DNA from 2 places in the Microbispora sp. NPDC049633 genome. Region 2 is predicted to be linked to the other one. Evidence: riboswitches for the same ligand, from Rfam matches in the RefSeq annotation. Region 2 holds a riboswitch; the other holds the start of a gene.
What was found. Region 2 has a riboswitch for thiamine pyrophosphate ahead of AB0J39_RS36725 (cytosine permease). Riboswitches for the same ligand answer to the same signal wherever they lie in the genome.
Positions count from the first base shown of each region.

Region 1: linked by a shared signal. The riboswitch ahead of thiO (glycine oxidase ThiO) and the one ahead of AB0J39_RS36725 (cytosine permease) in region 2 are both predicted to bind thiamine pyrophosphate.

Region 1 covers NZ_JBFAOO010000063.1:29,490-37,555, reverse strand. Annotated here, with positions in the region: partial or broken gene AB0J39_RS18490 (thiazole synthase) at 1-618, opposite strand, end outside; gene thiS (sulfur carrier protein ThiS) at 615-815, opposite strand; gene thiO (glycine oxidase ThiO) at 812-1,924, opposite strand; TPP riboswitch at 1,915-2,025, opposite strand; gene AB0J39_RS18475 (FAD-dependent oxidoreductase) at 2,212-3,390, shown strand; gene AB0J39_RS18470 (Rv2175c family DNA-binding protein) at 3,434-3,808, shown strand; gene thiE (thiamine phosphate synthase) at 3,837-4,490, shown strand; gene AB0J39_RS18460 (polyprenyl synthetase family protein) at 4,617-5,684, opposite strand; gene metF (methylenetetrahydrofolate reductase [NAD(P)H]) at 5,825-6,754, shown strand; gene AB0J39_RS18450 (GNAT family N-acetyltransferase) at 6,765-7,337, opposite strand; gene AB0J39_RS18445 (YbaK/EbsC family protein) at 7,382-7,858, opposite strand; gene AB0J39_RS18440 (L,D-transpeptidase family protein) at 7,984-8,066, shown strand, end outside.
Region 2 covers NZ_JBFAOO010000282.1:75-6,650, reverse strand. Annotated here, with positions in the region: partial or broken gene AB0J39_RS36755 (CNNM domain-containing protein) at 1-72, opposite strand, end outside; gene AB0J39_RS36750 (LCP family protein) at 328-1,575, shown strand; gene AB0J39_RS36745 (GPP34 family phosphoprotein) at 1,648-2,298, opposite strand; gene AB0J39_RS36740 (TenA family protein) at 2,342-2,947, shown strand; gene AB0J39_RS36735 (DNA-formamidopyrimidine glycosylase family protein) at 2,970-3,848, shown strand; gene AB0J39_RS36730 (rhodanese-like domain-containing protein) at 3,923-4,246, shown strand; TPP riboswitch at 4,304-4,420, shown strand; gene AB0J39_RS36725 (cytosine permease) at 4,411-5,751, shown strand; gene AB0J39_RS36720 (helix-turn-helix domain-containing protein) at 5,835-6,431, opposite strand; partial or broken gene AB0J39_RS36715 (ABC transporter ATP-binding protein) at 6,455-6,576, opposite strand, start outside.

The DNA of each region.
Region 1 (8,066 bases), on a different contig from region 2:
CACGGCGTCGCAGCCCAGCTCCATCGCCAGCGCGGCGTCGCTGGCCGTGCCGATGCCGGCGTCGAGGATCACCGGGACCGTGGCGGCCTCGACGATCAGCTCGATGCTGTGCGGGTTGCGGATGCCCAGCCCGGAGCCGATGGGGGCGCCGAGCGGCATCACCGCCGCGCACCCGGCGTCCTGGAGCCTGCGGGCCAGCGCCGGGTCGTCGCCGATGTATGGCAGCACGACGAAGCCGTCGGCGACCAGCCGCTCGGCGGCGTCGAAGGTCTCGATCGGGTCGGGCAGCAGGGTGCGCTCGTCGGCGATGACCTCCAGCTTGACCCAGTCGGTCCCCAGGGCCTCACGCGCCAGGCGGGCGGTCAGCACGGCCTCCCCGGCCGTGAAGCACCCCGCGGTGTTCGGCAGCACCTTGACGCCGCGGGCGCGCAGCACGTCCAGCACCGAACCGCGCGACGCCGGGTCGAGCCTGCGCATCGCGACGGTCGTCAGCTCGGTGCCGGACGCCTCCAGCGCCTGGTCGAGCACCTCCAGCGACGGCGCGCCGCCGGTGCCCATGATGAGGCGCGAGGTGAACTTCTCCCCGCCCAGCACGAAGACGTCGTCGGTCATGCTCATCCTCCCTGCACCGCCGTCAGCACCTCGACGCCGTCGCCGTCGGCAACCGGAGTGGAGTCCCAGGCGCTCCGGCTCACCACCTCGCCGTTCAGGGCCACCGCGACCCCGGACGTCAGGGACGTGAGGGCGCGTACGGCGTCGCCGACCGTGGCGCCGGCGGGCAACTCGGCCGCGCCTCCGTTGATCGTGACTTTCACTTGCTGAATCTCCCTGGATGGCAGGCCCCGGTGACCGGGGGTGGCTCGTCGCCGGTGAGGAGCGCCGCGACGGCGTCGGCGGTGATCGGGGACAGCAGCACGCCGTTGCGGCCGTGCCCGGTCGCCGCGAACACGCCGGGCGGTCCGGCGGGGCCGATGAGCGGCAGGTTGTCGGGCGTGCCCGGGCGGAAGCCGACCGTGGTCTCGGTCAGTTCGAGCTCGGTGATGCCGGGCACCAGCTCACGGGCGTCCCGCAGCAGCTCGTACACGCCGCCGGCGGTGACCCGCGCGTCGTACCCCAGTTCCTGCACCGTGGCGCCCAGCGTGATCTCTCCGTCGCCCCGGGGCACCAGATAGGCGGGGGAGCCGTGCACCAGCCCTCGCACGCACCGCGTGAGGAACCCCTGTGGCCCCCGCAGCCGGAGGATCTCGCCCTTGACCGGGCGCACCGGCAGGCCGGGCAGCAAGGACGCCGACCACGATCCGGCCGCCACGACGACCTGGCCCGCCGCGACGGCCTCGCCGGACGCCAGCCGTACGGACGGGCCGCCCGTCCCGGAGGCGTCGATCCCGGAGACCCGCTCGGCGACCAGCGTGCCGCCCGCCTTCTCGAACGCGGTGAGCAGGGCCCGCACGACCCTGCGCGGGTTGACCCAGGCGTCGTCGCGGGCCAGCAGCCCGCCGCGTACGGAGGGGGCGAGCATCGGCTCGTAGGAGCGGCACTCGCGCCCGGTGAGCCGCTCGACCCGCAGGCCGAGCGTCCGCTCGAAGGTCGCGAGGTCGTCCAGATAGGCCATGTCGTCCGCGCCGCGGGCGACCTCGAGCGTGCCATCGGTCCGGTAGTCCAGCTCGACGCCGCTCTCGTCCTCGAGTTCGGCCCGGAACCCCGGCCAGGCCGCCAGCGACGCGAGGCCGAGCCGCAGCAGCGGCTCCTCCGTGTAGGTCACCTCGCTGACCGGCGCGAGCATCCCGGCCGACGCGTGGGTGGCGCCGCCTCCGGGCACGGGGTCGGCCACCGCCACCGACAGGCCCCGGCGGACCGCGCGCCACGCCGCGGCCAGGCCCGCCACGCCGCCGCCGGCGATCACGACGTCGTATGTGGGGGGCACAGCGCGCTCCCTTCGCCGGCATTACCCGGATCAGGTCGGGGCGGTCGAGAGCCTCACGCTCTCCTCTCAGCCCGGTCCGCCGGGCTCCCGCGCGTCTTACGTGCACCAGCGTAGTACGCCGCCTGTCATGGCCGATCGCCGGAGGCCGCGCGCCGTCACACGGCCGGCGCCGTTCGAACAGGGAACTCCTTCACAACGTGGGCCCCCGTCGAAGTGCGCGCTACTTGCCCAACTCGTTATGAGGGGCCCGTTGGCCAGGGCCCCCGCTGACAATCTATGGTCAAGCTGTGGATCACGTCGTGGTGGTGGGTGCCGGCCTGGCCGGCGTGCGAAGCATCGAGGCGTTGAGGGCCCGTGGATTCACCGGGCGCATCACGCTCATCGGCGAGGAACACCATCGCCCCTATGACCGGCCGCCGCTGTCGAAGGCGGTGCTGCTCGGAGGCACCGATTCCACGGTGGTCGACTCCGACCTCGACGCCCTCAACGTACGGCTGTGCCTCGGCACGGCGGCCAAGGGCCTGCGTGACGGCGTGCTGGAGACGACCGAGGGCGAGCTGGAGTACGACGGCCTGGTCATCGCCACCGGCGCCGCCCCGATCCGCCTGCGCGGCGAGGGCCGCCAGCACGTGCTGCGCACCATCGAGGACGCGCTGGCGCTGCGCGAGCGGCTGGTCCCCGGCGCCCGCGTGGCGGTGATCGGGGCCGGCTGGATCGGCGCGGAGGTCGCCACCGCCGCGGCCAGGGCCGGGTGCGCGGTGACCGTCGTGGAGGCGGGGGAGAGCCCGCTCGCCGTGGCGCTCGGCCCCGCCGTGGGCAGCCACACCATCGGCTGGTACGCGCGGGCGGGCGTCGAGCTGCGTCTCGGCGCGATGGTCGGCACCGTGGACGCCGACGGCCTCACGCTCATGTCCGGCGCCCGGGTGCCGGCGGACGTGGTCGTCACCGGCGTCGGGGTGCGCCCCGCCGTCGACTGGCTGAAGGGCTCGGCCGTCCGGCTCGACGACGGGGTGGTGGTCGACGAGCACCTGCGCACGTCGCTGCCCAACGTGGTCGCGGTGGGCGACTGCGCCAACTGGTGGTCGCGCAGGTTCGCCACCCGCCTGCGGGTCGAGCACTGGGACACCGCGCTCCAGGCCCCCGACACGGCCGTCGCCACCCTCCTGGGCGAGGACGCGGTCTACGACCCCGTGCCGTACTTCTGGTCGGAGCAGTTCGGCCACATGGTGCAGTTCGCCGGGCACCGGGAGGCGGGCGACCGTGTGCTGCTGCGCGGCGACCCCCACAGGGACGCGAAGTGGGCGGTGTGCTGGCTGACGGCCGAGGACCGGCTCGCCGCGGTGCTCACCGTGGACCGGCCGCGCGACGTGGTGCAGGGCCGCAGGATCGTCGAGGGCGGCCAGCGGCTCGACCCGAGGCGGGTGGCCGATCCGGCCGTCCCGCTCCGCGACTGCATTATGACGTAATCGAGGTGTTTCCCGGCGGCCCGCCTGTGGTAATGGTGGATCCGTGACGCTTACTGTTGCGCAGATCGACCGAGAGACCGACCAGCTCGTCGGGGAGTGGCTCCCCCTCTCGGAGGCCGCCAAGAGGCTAGGGCTCAGCATGGGCCGCGCCAAGCAACTCCTCAAGGACAAGAAGCTCGCCGGCGTCCGCAGGGGCGGAGGTGAGCCGCAGATCCCCGCGGTGTTCATCGCCGGCGGCGACGTGCTCAAGGGCCTGCCCGGCACGCTGACGCTCCTGGCCGACGCGGGCTACGACGAGGTGGAGTCGATCCGGTGGTTGTTCACCCCGGACGACTCGCTGCCGGGGTCCCCGATCGACGCGATCGTGAAGGGCCGGCACACCGAGGTCAAGCGCAGGGCCCAGGCCCTGGGTTTCTGACCGTACGGCCGCATGGCATTGTGGTCGGGTGATTGACACCCGGCGACAGCGGCTCGCGCAGGCCAGGCTCTACCTCTGCACGGACGGCAGGAGGGACCGCGGCGACCTGGAGAAATTCCTCGACGCGGTCCTGTCCGCCGGAGTGGACATCGTCCAGCTCAGGGAGAAGGGCCTGGAGGCGCGCGAGGAGCTGGACCTGCTCGAGGTCTTCCGCGCGGCGTGCGACAGGCACGGCGCGCTGCTGGCGGTCAACGACCGGGCGGACGTCGCCTTCGCCGCCCGGCCCGACATCCTGCACCTCGGGCAGGACGACCTCCCGGTCCCGGTGGCCCGGGAGATCCTCGGCTCCGGCGTGCTCATCGGCAGGTCCACGCACTCGGCGGCGGAGGCGTCGGCCGCCGCCGTGGAGCCCGGGGTGGACTACTTCTGCTGCGGGCCGATCTGGCCCACGCCCACCAAACCCGGCCGCCCGGCGCCCGGCCCGGCGCTGCTGGAACACGCCGCGCGCCTGGGCGCCGACCGGCCGTGGTTCGGCATCGGCGGCATCGACCTGGGCAACCTCGACGAGGTGATGGCGCACGGCGTGCGCCGGGCCGTGGTCGTCCGGGCCGTCACCGAGGCCGACGATCCCGGCGCCGCCGCCGCCGCGCTCAAGGCCCGGCTGACCGCCGTCCCGCTCTGAGCCGCCCCTGAGCCGCCCCTGAGCCGCCGCTGAGCCGTCCGAGCGCCGCGTTCCGCCAGGTGCGGCGGGAGGTGGCGGTCCGGGGCCGCCACCGGTCCGGCCGCGCGTCCCCCTCAGGCGCGGCGGTCAGGTGCGGCGGGACGTGGCGGCGACGGCGAGGGCGGCCAGCGCCGTCCGGGCCTCCTCCTCGATCGGCGCGTGGTCGAGGGCGTGCAGCGCGTCGTCGAGATAGCGCTTGATCATGCCCTCGCACGCGGCCAGCGCGCCGGTCTCCTCGATCACCGCGCGCAGCCGCCCGACGCCCTCGGCGTCCAGCCCGGGGTCGCCGAGCAGAGACCGTACGACCGTCGCCTGCGCGGGGCCGGCCGAGGCGAGCGCGCGCGCGATCAGGACGGTCCGCTTGCCCTCGCGAAGGTCGTCTCCGGCGGGCTTGCCGGTCTCCGCCGGGTCGCCGAACACGCCGAGGATGTCGTCGCGCAGCTGGAAGGCGATGCCCACCTGCTGGCCGTACTGCACGCAGAGCCGGTCGATCCACGCGTGCCGGGCCCGGGCGGCGAGGACGAGGCCGAGCCGGAGCGGCTGCTCGACCGAGTACTTGCCGCTCTTGTAGAGGGCCACCCGCAGCGCGCTCTCGTAGGTGCTTTCGCCCTGCGCCTGTTCGAGCAGGTCGAGATACTGCCCGCACATCAGCTCGGTGAGCATGTGATCGTGCACCGGCTGGGCGGCGGCGAGCGCCTCGGGAGCCAGGCCGCAGGTGCGCCACATCTCCCCGGACCACACCAGCAGGAGATTCCCCAGCAGCACGGCGGAGCCCTCGCCGAACTGCCGCGCGGAGCCGTGCCAGCCCGCCTCGGTGTGCATCCGTTCGAACCGGCGGTGCGCGGACGGCATGCCCCGGCGCACGTCGCTCGCGTCCATCACGTCGTCGTGGACGAGCGCGCTCGCCTGCAGCAGCTCCAGCGAGGCGGCCGCGGAGTGCAGCCCCGGGTCGTCGCCGCCGCCCGCGGCCCGCCACCCCCAGTGGCAGAAGGCGGGGCGCAACCGTTTGCCGCCGGCCAGGAAGTCCTCCGCGGCGGTCAGCAGGGCGGCCAGATGAGGGTCACCGAAGTGTGGTCGCTGCCGGTCGAGGAACTCCCGGAGTGCGCGGTCCACCTCCGTACGGATGGAATCGAGCGAGACGGCGGAAGCGGTCATGCTCTGAGACTAACCGGGGTTGATCCGGACACACATCACCAGATCCCCCTTCAAGTGGGTTAACTCCCCCAGTAAGGGAAAACGTCCACATAGCAAGACTGCGACTATCCGGAAAACGGTCGCGCTGTAACCTCTCCTGTATGGCTCTCGGTCTGCCCTCGCGGCTTCCTGATCGCGTCCCGACGGTCCGCGAACTGCTGGCCGCGGGCGAGCGCTCGTTTTCGTTCGAGTTCTTCCCGCCGAAGACCGACGAGGGGGAGCGCCAGCTGTGGCGGGCCATCCGCGAGCTCGAGGCGCTGCGGCCGACGTTCGTCTCCGTGACCTACGGCGCCGGCGGCTCGACCCGCGACCGCACGGTCGACATCGTCGAGCGGCTGGCGCACGAGACGACGCTGACCCCCGTCGCCCACTTCACCGCGGTCGACCACTCGATCCGCGAGCTGCGCCACCTCGTCGGCCGGTTCGCCGACGCGGGCGTGCGCAACATCCTCGCCGTACGCGGCGACCCGCGCGGGGGCAACCCCCTGGACGAGTGGGTCAAGCACCCGGAGGGCGTGCTGTACGCCGAGGAGCTGGTGCGGCTGATCCGCCAGTCGGGCGACTTCTGCGTGGGGGTGGCCGCCTTCCCCTACAAGCACCCCAGGTCGGCGAGCATCGAGTCGGACACCAAGTATTTCGTGCAGAAGTGCCGGGCCGGCGCCGACTACGCGATCACCCAGATGTTCTTCCGGGCGGAGGACTACCTGCGGCTGCGCGACCGCGTGGCGGCCCACGGGTGCGACACCCCGATCATCCCCGGCATCATGCCCGTCACGCAGATGAGCACGATCGCCCGATCGGAGCAGCTGTCCGGCGCGCCGTTCCCGCCGGAGGTGGCCGAGCGGTTCGAGGCCGTCGCCGACGACCCGGCCGCGGTCCGGCGCCTCGGGATCGAGCACGCCATCGAGGTGTGCCAGAAGCTGCTCGACGAGGGCGCGCCCGGCATCCACTTCATCACCTTCAACCGGTCGAGCGCGACCCGCGAGGTGTTCCAGGCGCTGCACAGCGTGCCCGCCGCCGTCGCCGGCTGAGCCGGCCCGCTCAGCTCTCGCGAACCGCGCGCTCGGGCAGCGGCAGCCGCACCCCGGCGATGACGTACTCCTCGTACCCGCCGGGGAAGACGAACCTGGTCATCAGGTCGGCGAACCCCACGTCCCGGTAGAGATGCCGGGCCACCGTGGGGGCGTCGTGCGTCGAGAGCACGGCCGTGCGCTCGGGGCGGCCCTCGCACAGCGTGTGGATCAGGCGTCGGCCGAGGCCCCGGCCCTGGTACTCGGGGCGCACGTGGATCTCGGCGATCTCCAGGGCGTCGCCGAACCAGTCCTCCGCCACCACCGGCCCGGCCCGGTCCTGCAGCGCCCCGCGCACGACGTCGTGCCACCACTGCCCGCGGCCGCCGTGGAAGCCGTACGCGAAGCCGGCGACTCCGTCGGGCGCCTGCGCGTCCTCGGCGAGCACGCAGTCGAAGTCGGGATAGGTGGAGTGGTTACGCATGATCGCCATGCGCCCCGCGAGCTGGTCCGACGGCGGGCGCATGGCGACCGTGTAGATCTCCAGCACGGTGCCCAGCGCCGCCCTGAACCGGTCGGGCCCCACCCGTCGCAGTTGGATCACCCGTCGCACATTAGCAAAACGTCGCAGGGCCGGTCCGCCAGGCGTCACTCCACCTCGGCGGCCGTGCCCCCGGTGATGCGCAGCAACTCCTCGTAGGACGTGGGGAAGACCGAGTGGGGGTGCCCGGCGGCGGCCCACACCACGTCGTGCTTGCCCAGCCAGGTGTCCACCAGCGTCCGTACGGGCGCGGGGTGCCCCACCGGGGCGACGCCGCCGATGGGCTGCCCGGTGTGCTCGCGGACGAACTCCGGCGTGGCCCGCCGTACCTTCGCCGCGCCGACGAGCCGCGCGATCAGATCGGTGTTCACGCGATGGGCACCGCTGGTCAGCACCAGCAGCGGCGCGCCGTCCGCGTCGAAGATCAGGCTGTTGGCGATCGCGCCCACCTCGCAACCGAGCTGGGCCGCCGCAGTGGCGGCCGTCGGGGCGGCCTCGTCCAGCACGACGACCTCGCCCGTCACCTCGTGAGCCCGCAGGGCCTCTTGGACCCGGACGACATTCGGATGCAACTTTTCTGCCACGCGGTCACTCTAAACGGATTGCCAGGACATACGTCACCGATTATGGCCACGTGTGATCACGCGGCTCACAATCGGACCGTATGGTGGGTCCTTTGATCGAGAATCGGGCTTATGAGGGGTTGGTCATGATGAGGGGTCGACGGCGACTGGCCGCGGCCACGCTCGTCACGGTGGGAGCCGTGGCGTTCGCGGCGGCCGGCGTCACCGG
Region 2 (6,576 bases):
CTCCTGAGCCACGAAGAACCCGGTGGCCAGGGTCAGGAGCAACACGGCCAGGAGGCCGATGGCGGCGCTCATCGGGCACCCGCCGTGCGATCATGAGATCCCGTGCGTGCGCACGGGCAGGTACTCCAGGGGTCCGAAACGGACACGACGATCCTTTCGCGTGGTGGTATACCACCGTAACGGCTGGAATCTCTCCTGTGTTTCCCGGCAGCCTTTACTGACTGCTTAGAGGGCGTCTGGGTACCGTGAAGAAGGGGGCGCATCGGCAAAGACTTCGGCCGCTGCGGTCAAAGCAGGCGCAAGGACGCTGAGGGGCTGGGGGTTCAGGTGGCCGACGAGGACGAGGCGACCCGCGCGTACCGCCGTACGGCCCGGCCTTCGGAGGCACAGCCCCCGGTGGCACAGCCTCGCGCGGAGGCTCCGGCCGCTCGGGTGGGTTCCGGCAGGGAGGACACGGTCCCCCGCGTCCGCTCCAAGGTGTACGGCAAGCCGCGCTCCGGCGAGACTCCGATCCGCCCGCTCGGCGGGAGCGGGCACGAGCCCGGAGACCGGGACGGCGCCCCGCACGGTGGCGGCGGCGGGCCGAGGGGCCGTGACGGGGCCGTGCGCGGCGGTGGCCGCGGACCGAGGCGGACCGGCAGGACCATTCTGCGGGTCGTCGTGGTGCTGGTCGTGCTCCTGCTCGTCGCCGCCGTCGCCGGATATTTCTGGATCGGGTCCCGGTTGAAGCCGGTCGAGTCGCTGACCGACTACAGCGGACGGCCCGCCGAGACGCCGGGCGAGGACTGGCTGCTGGTCGGGTCCGACAGCCGGGCGGGGCTGACCGCGGCGCAGCGCAGGAAGCTCGCCACCGGCAAGGCCGTCGGCAAGCGCACCGACACGATGATGCTGCTGCACATCCCCGAGAGCGGCCGGCCGACCCTGGTCAGCCTGCCCCGCGACTCGTACGTCCCGATCGAGGGGCACGGCAGCGGCAAGCTGAACGCGGCGTACGCCTTCGGCGGCCCGAAGCTCCTGGCCAAGACCGTCGAGCGGGTGACCGGTATCCGGATCGACCACTACATGGAGATCGGCTTCGGCGGGTTCGTCGGCATCGTGGACGCGGTCGGCGGGGTCAACATCTGCGTGAAGCAGGACATCAAGGACCCGAAGGCCGGGATCGACCTGAAGAAGGGCTGCCAGGACATGGACGGCGGCACCGCGCTCGGCTATGTCCGCACCCGGGCCACCGGCGCCATCCCGGACTTCGAGCGCACCCAGCGGCAGCGTCAGTTCTTCTCGGCCGTCGTGCAGAAGGCCGCGAGCCCGGGCACGCTGATCAACCCGTTCACCTCGGTCCCGCTGGCGCTGAACGCGGCCGACTCGGTCGCCGTCGACCCCGGCACCGGCCTGTTCGACCTGCTGTCGGTCGGCCTGGCCATGCGCGAGGGACCCGTCGCGACCGCCGTGCCGGTCGGCTCGCTGCCGACGATCGGCGGCCAGGCGGTGGTCAAGTGGGACACGCAGAAGGCGCTGCGCCTGTTCGAGGCGCTCGCCGCCGACAAGCAGGTGCCCAAGGACGTGATCACCAAGTAACCGCGGCGGCCGGTGCCGACGCGCCCGGCCGCTCATCCGCGCGTGCGGCGTGCGCGGCACGAGCGGCGGGAGTCAGCCTCCGGCGGAGGCGGCGACCGCCGCGGCGGTCGTGGCCGCGACGACGGCGGCGTGCACGGACGCGATCGTCTTGCGGACCGCCTCGCCCGTCCACTGGCCCTGGGCGATCTCCTTGACCCGGTCCTTCGGCGCCCCGGGGAACGCCTTACGGTCGAGTTTGGCCGCGTGTATGACCGCGAACAGCACCGCCGTCCGCTCGTCGGGCTCGGCCCCGGTCAGCACGTTCTGGACGCGTTCCCGCACGCCCTGCTCGTGGCGCGGGTCGAGCTCCGGATAGCGCGTGGTGGGGAAGATCCCCAGGATCTTGCCCTCCTGCTCGCTCAGCACGCCCCGGGCGGCCAGGCGGGTGAGCAGCCGCTTGCGCAGCCTGCCCATGCGTAGCCTGCCCACCCACCAGCTGGCGTCGCGCCGCCTGGCCTCGCCGATGATCCGGGACAGCGTCGCGTCCAGCTCCTCGTCACCCAGCGGGGCGCCGTTCTCGACCTGCAGCTTCTTGCCGTCGAAGCCGACACGTCCGCGTACGGCGAGCTCCGCGAGCAGGGCGCCCGCCAGGGCGCAGTCGAGCTCAATCGACCCGATGATCGGCTTGCCGGTGTCCTCCCGGTAGGCCAGCAGCAGCACTTCCTCGGCGATCGTCAGTGTCACGTGATCGAGCGTAACGCGCCAATCCAGGCCAGAATGTGCCTTTATGGGAATATCTGATGAGCTGCACGCCATCGGGCGGCCGATGCTCGACGCCCAGCTCGCGCACCCGACCGTACGCGGAATCGCGGCGGGTGACCTGCCCGAGCCGGTCTTCCGGTCGTGGCTGGAGCAGGACTACCTGTACCTGCTCGACTACGTCCGGGTGTTCAGCCGGCTGGCCTGGCAGGCTCCGGACGCCCACCTCGGTGACCTCGTCGACCTCGCGTACGCCACCTGGCACGACGAGCTGGACCTGCACCGGTCGCTGTCGGCCGAGTTCGGCGCCGACCTCGACGGCGCGGTGAAGGGCCCGGCCTGCGCGGCGTACACCTCGTTCCTGCTGGAGGCGGCCGCCGACTACGGGGAGGGCCTGGCCGCGCTGTACCCCTGCATGTGGGGCTACTCGACGCTCGGCCGGATCCTGGCCGCCGACCCGCCCGCCGAGCCCCGGTACAAGGCGTGGGTGGACACCTACGCCGATCCCGGCTTCGCCGCCCTCGCCGAGCGCATCGCCGTCATGATCGACGAGGCGGCTCCCGACCCGGCGCGCGCCCGGGAGCTGTTCGTCCGGGGCATGGAGCACGAGCTCGCGTTCTGGGACGTCCCTTAACCGGCCGGGTTAGTGTGAGGGCATGCCGGAGCTGCCCGAGGTCGAGGCGCTCGCCGAGTTCCTCCGCGAGCACGCCGTCGGCCATGCCGTCATCGGGGTCGACGTGACCGCCTTCCAGGCTCTGAAGACCGTCGACCCGCCCGTCACCGCGCTCGCCGGGCTGCTCGTCACCGGCGTGGCGCGGCACGGCAAGTTCCTCGACGTCGACTGTGACGGCCTGCACTTCGTCACCCACCTGGCGCGCGGCGGCTGGCTGCGCTGGCGCGACGACCTCACGGGCGCGCGGCCGGTGCGGCCGGGCAAGGGCCCGCTCGCGGTCCGCGTACGGCTGTCGCCCGGCGAGGACGGCCGCGCCCCCGGATTCGAGCTCACCGAGGCCGGCACGCAGAAGCGCCTGGCGGTGTACGTGGTGCGCGATCCCGGGGACGTGCCCGGCGTCGCCGGCCTCGGGCCCGACCCGCTGGCGGAGGACTTCACGCCGGGCGTGCTGAAGACGATCGTGGGCGGCAGCCGGGCGCAGATCAAGGGCCTGCTGCGGGACCAGAAGGTGATCGCCGGCATCGGCAACGCCTACTCCGACGAGGTGCTGCACGTCGCGAAGATGTCCCCCTTCAAGATCGCCGGAACGCTGACGGACGGCCAGGTCGCCGACCTGCACGACGCGATCGTGAGCACGCTGCGGGACGCGGTCGGCCGGGCCAGGGGGCTGGCCGCCAAGGACCTCAAGTCGGAGAAGAAGTCGGGCCTGCGCGTGCACGGCCGTACGGGCGAGGCGTGCGAGGTGTGCGGCGACACGATCAGGGAGGTGTCGTTCGCCGACTCGTCGCTGCAGTACTGCCCGACCTGCCAGACCGGCGGCAAGCCGCTGGCCGACCGCCGGCTGTCCCGCCTCCTCAAGTAGCGTCCGCGCATCACCGTGGGTCACAGCTTCCGGCATGGGCCCGGGCATCGGCGGCGTGCGGCCACAATGGGCGCATGACATTGCCGGAAATCACCCCTGACGCCCTGCCCGACGACGCGTACCTGCTCGACGTCCGTGAGAACGACGAGTGGGTGGCGGGCCACGCGCCCGGCGCCGTCCACATCCCGCTCGCCGAGCTGCAGGCGCGGGTGGAGGAGGTGCCGCACGACCGGCCGGTGTACGTGGTCTGCCGCGTCGGCGGACGGTCGGCGCACGCCGCGATGTGGCTCAACCACATCGGCAGGGACGCAGTCAACGTGGACGGCGGCATGCAGCTGTGGGCGGCCGTCGGACGTCCGATGGTCAGCGAGACCGGCGGGGCGCCCTACGTCGCGTGAGAAGCCCTACCCCGCGTAGGAAAACGGTCAAAGAAGTGTCATAATCCCGAAGACATCATCAATACCCGCGGGAGCTCGGGCGTGACCGGGCTGAGAGGGCGGATCGAAGTCGTGCCGCCGACCGCATGAACCTGTCCGGATAATGCCGGCGTAGGGAGTGTGTGATGGCTTCTGCCGTCGTCGACGACGCGCACGCGGAGGTTCCCCTCACCCTGGACGAGGAGGCCCCCAGAACTCTGGGGCTGCTCGACCAGGGCGCGTTCTGGGCCAACCTCGGCGTCAGTCTCCTCGGCTTCTCGGGGGCCCTGTTCCTGCTCGACCCCCTGGGCGGCAAGCCGCTGACGTTCACCGCCGCGGTGCTCGCCGCCGTCGTCGGCAGCCTGCTGGGCACGGCCATGGTCGGCCTGGCCGCGATCCCCGGCGCGCGGACCGGCCGGCCGGCGATGGTGCTGCTGCGCGGCCTGTTCGGGGCCCGGCTCTCGTACATCCCGACCGTGCTGAACATCGTGCAGATGCTCGGCTGGGGCGCCTTCGAGCTGTGGGTCATCGCCAACGGCGCGCAGGCCCTGTTCGGCACGGCGGTGCCGTACGCGGTGTGGGCGGTCGCGGCCGGTGCGCTGACGATCGCGCTGACGATCCGGCCGCTCGGCGCGCTGCGGCTGCTGCGCCGCTACGTCACGGCGGGCGTGGTGGTCGCGATGATATGGCTCTCGGTCGCCCTGTTCGCCCAGGGGCCGTCCGTGGGGGGCGGCTCCTGGGACGCCTTCGCCCCCGCCGTCGACTACGTCATCGCGCTGTCGGTGTCGTGGGTGCCGATGGCCGCCGACTACGCCAGGCACTCGCGGTCGAGCGGCGCGGCGTTCACCGGCGTGGTGGCGGGTTACACCATCGCCCAGGTGGCGTGCCTGGCGCTCGGCATCGCCGCGCTCGCCCTGGTGGGCAACGACCCGGACAAGGTGTGGGAGCCGTTCGTGGCCGCCCCGCTCGGGATCCTGTTCTTCGGCATCCTGGTGCTGCGCGAGGCCGACCAGTCGTTTGCGAACGTCTACTCGACGACCGTCTCGATCCAGAACCTCGCGCCGCGCTGGGACCGCCGGGCGATCTCGATCGTGATCGGCGTGCTCACGACTCTTATCGCGCTGTTCGCCGACGTGAACTCCTACGGCGCGTTCCTGAGCGTGATCGGGGCGGTCTTCGTGCCGATGTTCGCCGTCCTCGTGGTCGACTACTTCCTGCTCGGCGGGACGGCCCGGTGGAACACCGCCGAGGACGCCCCCTCCCGGTGGCTCATGGTCGTGCCGTGGATCCTCGGGTTCGTGGCGTACTGGATCGTCACGTCCACCCCGACGGTCGGGTGGTGGGACGGGTTCTGGACCGACGTCCGCCTGGCCCTCGGGTTCGTCCACCAGCCCTGGATGAACGCCGCGCTCGCCGCGTTCCTGGTGGCCGCGCTGGCGACCGTGGCGCTGTCCGTCCCGGCCCGCCGCCTGCGCTCTCGCCGTTGAGTTCATCGAGCCTCACCTGCCGATCCGCGGGTTCGGCCCGCGTCCCCGGCAGCGACAGCGCTCCGGTGGCGTGATCCGGCGGTTCAGGACGGGTGGGCGGCCTTGTCCGCGGTGCGCACGAACGGCTCCAGCAGGGCCCGTGCGGACTCCCAGGCGGTCTCCAGGTCGGTGCCGGACTCGATCAACCGGGACCCGGCGAACACGATGGCGTTGATCATCTCCGCGGTCTCGGGCACCGCGGCGACGCCGAGGCCGCGCAGCGCCTCCACGAGCGGCTCCAGGAGCTGCTGGTGCATGGCCCGGCTCTGCTCGGCGACCGTGTCGCCCGGCGCGACCTCCGCGAGGACGGTGGCCAGCGCGTGCTCACCCTCGGCTATGAGCTCGAAGTTCGTCAGCACGTAGGCGAGTACGCGGTCGGCGGGGGTCGCGGCGGCGTCCATCGCCGCGGCGACCCTCGCCGACCAGCGGGGGAAGACGTCCTCCACCAGCGCGTTGAGCAGGTCCTCGGCGGACCGGAAGTACTGGTAGAGGCTGGGCCGGGCCAGCCCGGCGCGCTCCGCGACCCGGGTCAGCGTCGGCGGCCGGCCGGTCTCCGCGAGGATCTCCCTGGCGGCGTCGAGCAGCGCCCGGTGCTGGGCGGCCCGATGCTCGGCGACGGTAGCCGCCTGAATGCGTGGCACCTGCTCTCCTCCGCCATGGTCGTCTACTCCGACAGTCTCCCATCCACCATCGACAGGACGCGATCGCAGTGGCCGAGCACCTCGTGATCGTGGGTGACCATGATCGTCGCGACGCCCGACTCGTGCGTCTCGTGCGCGAGCAGCG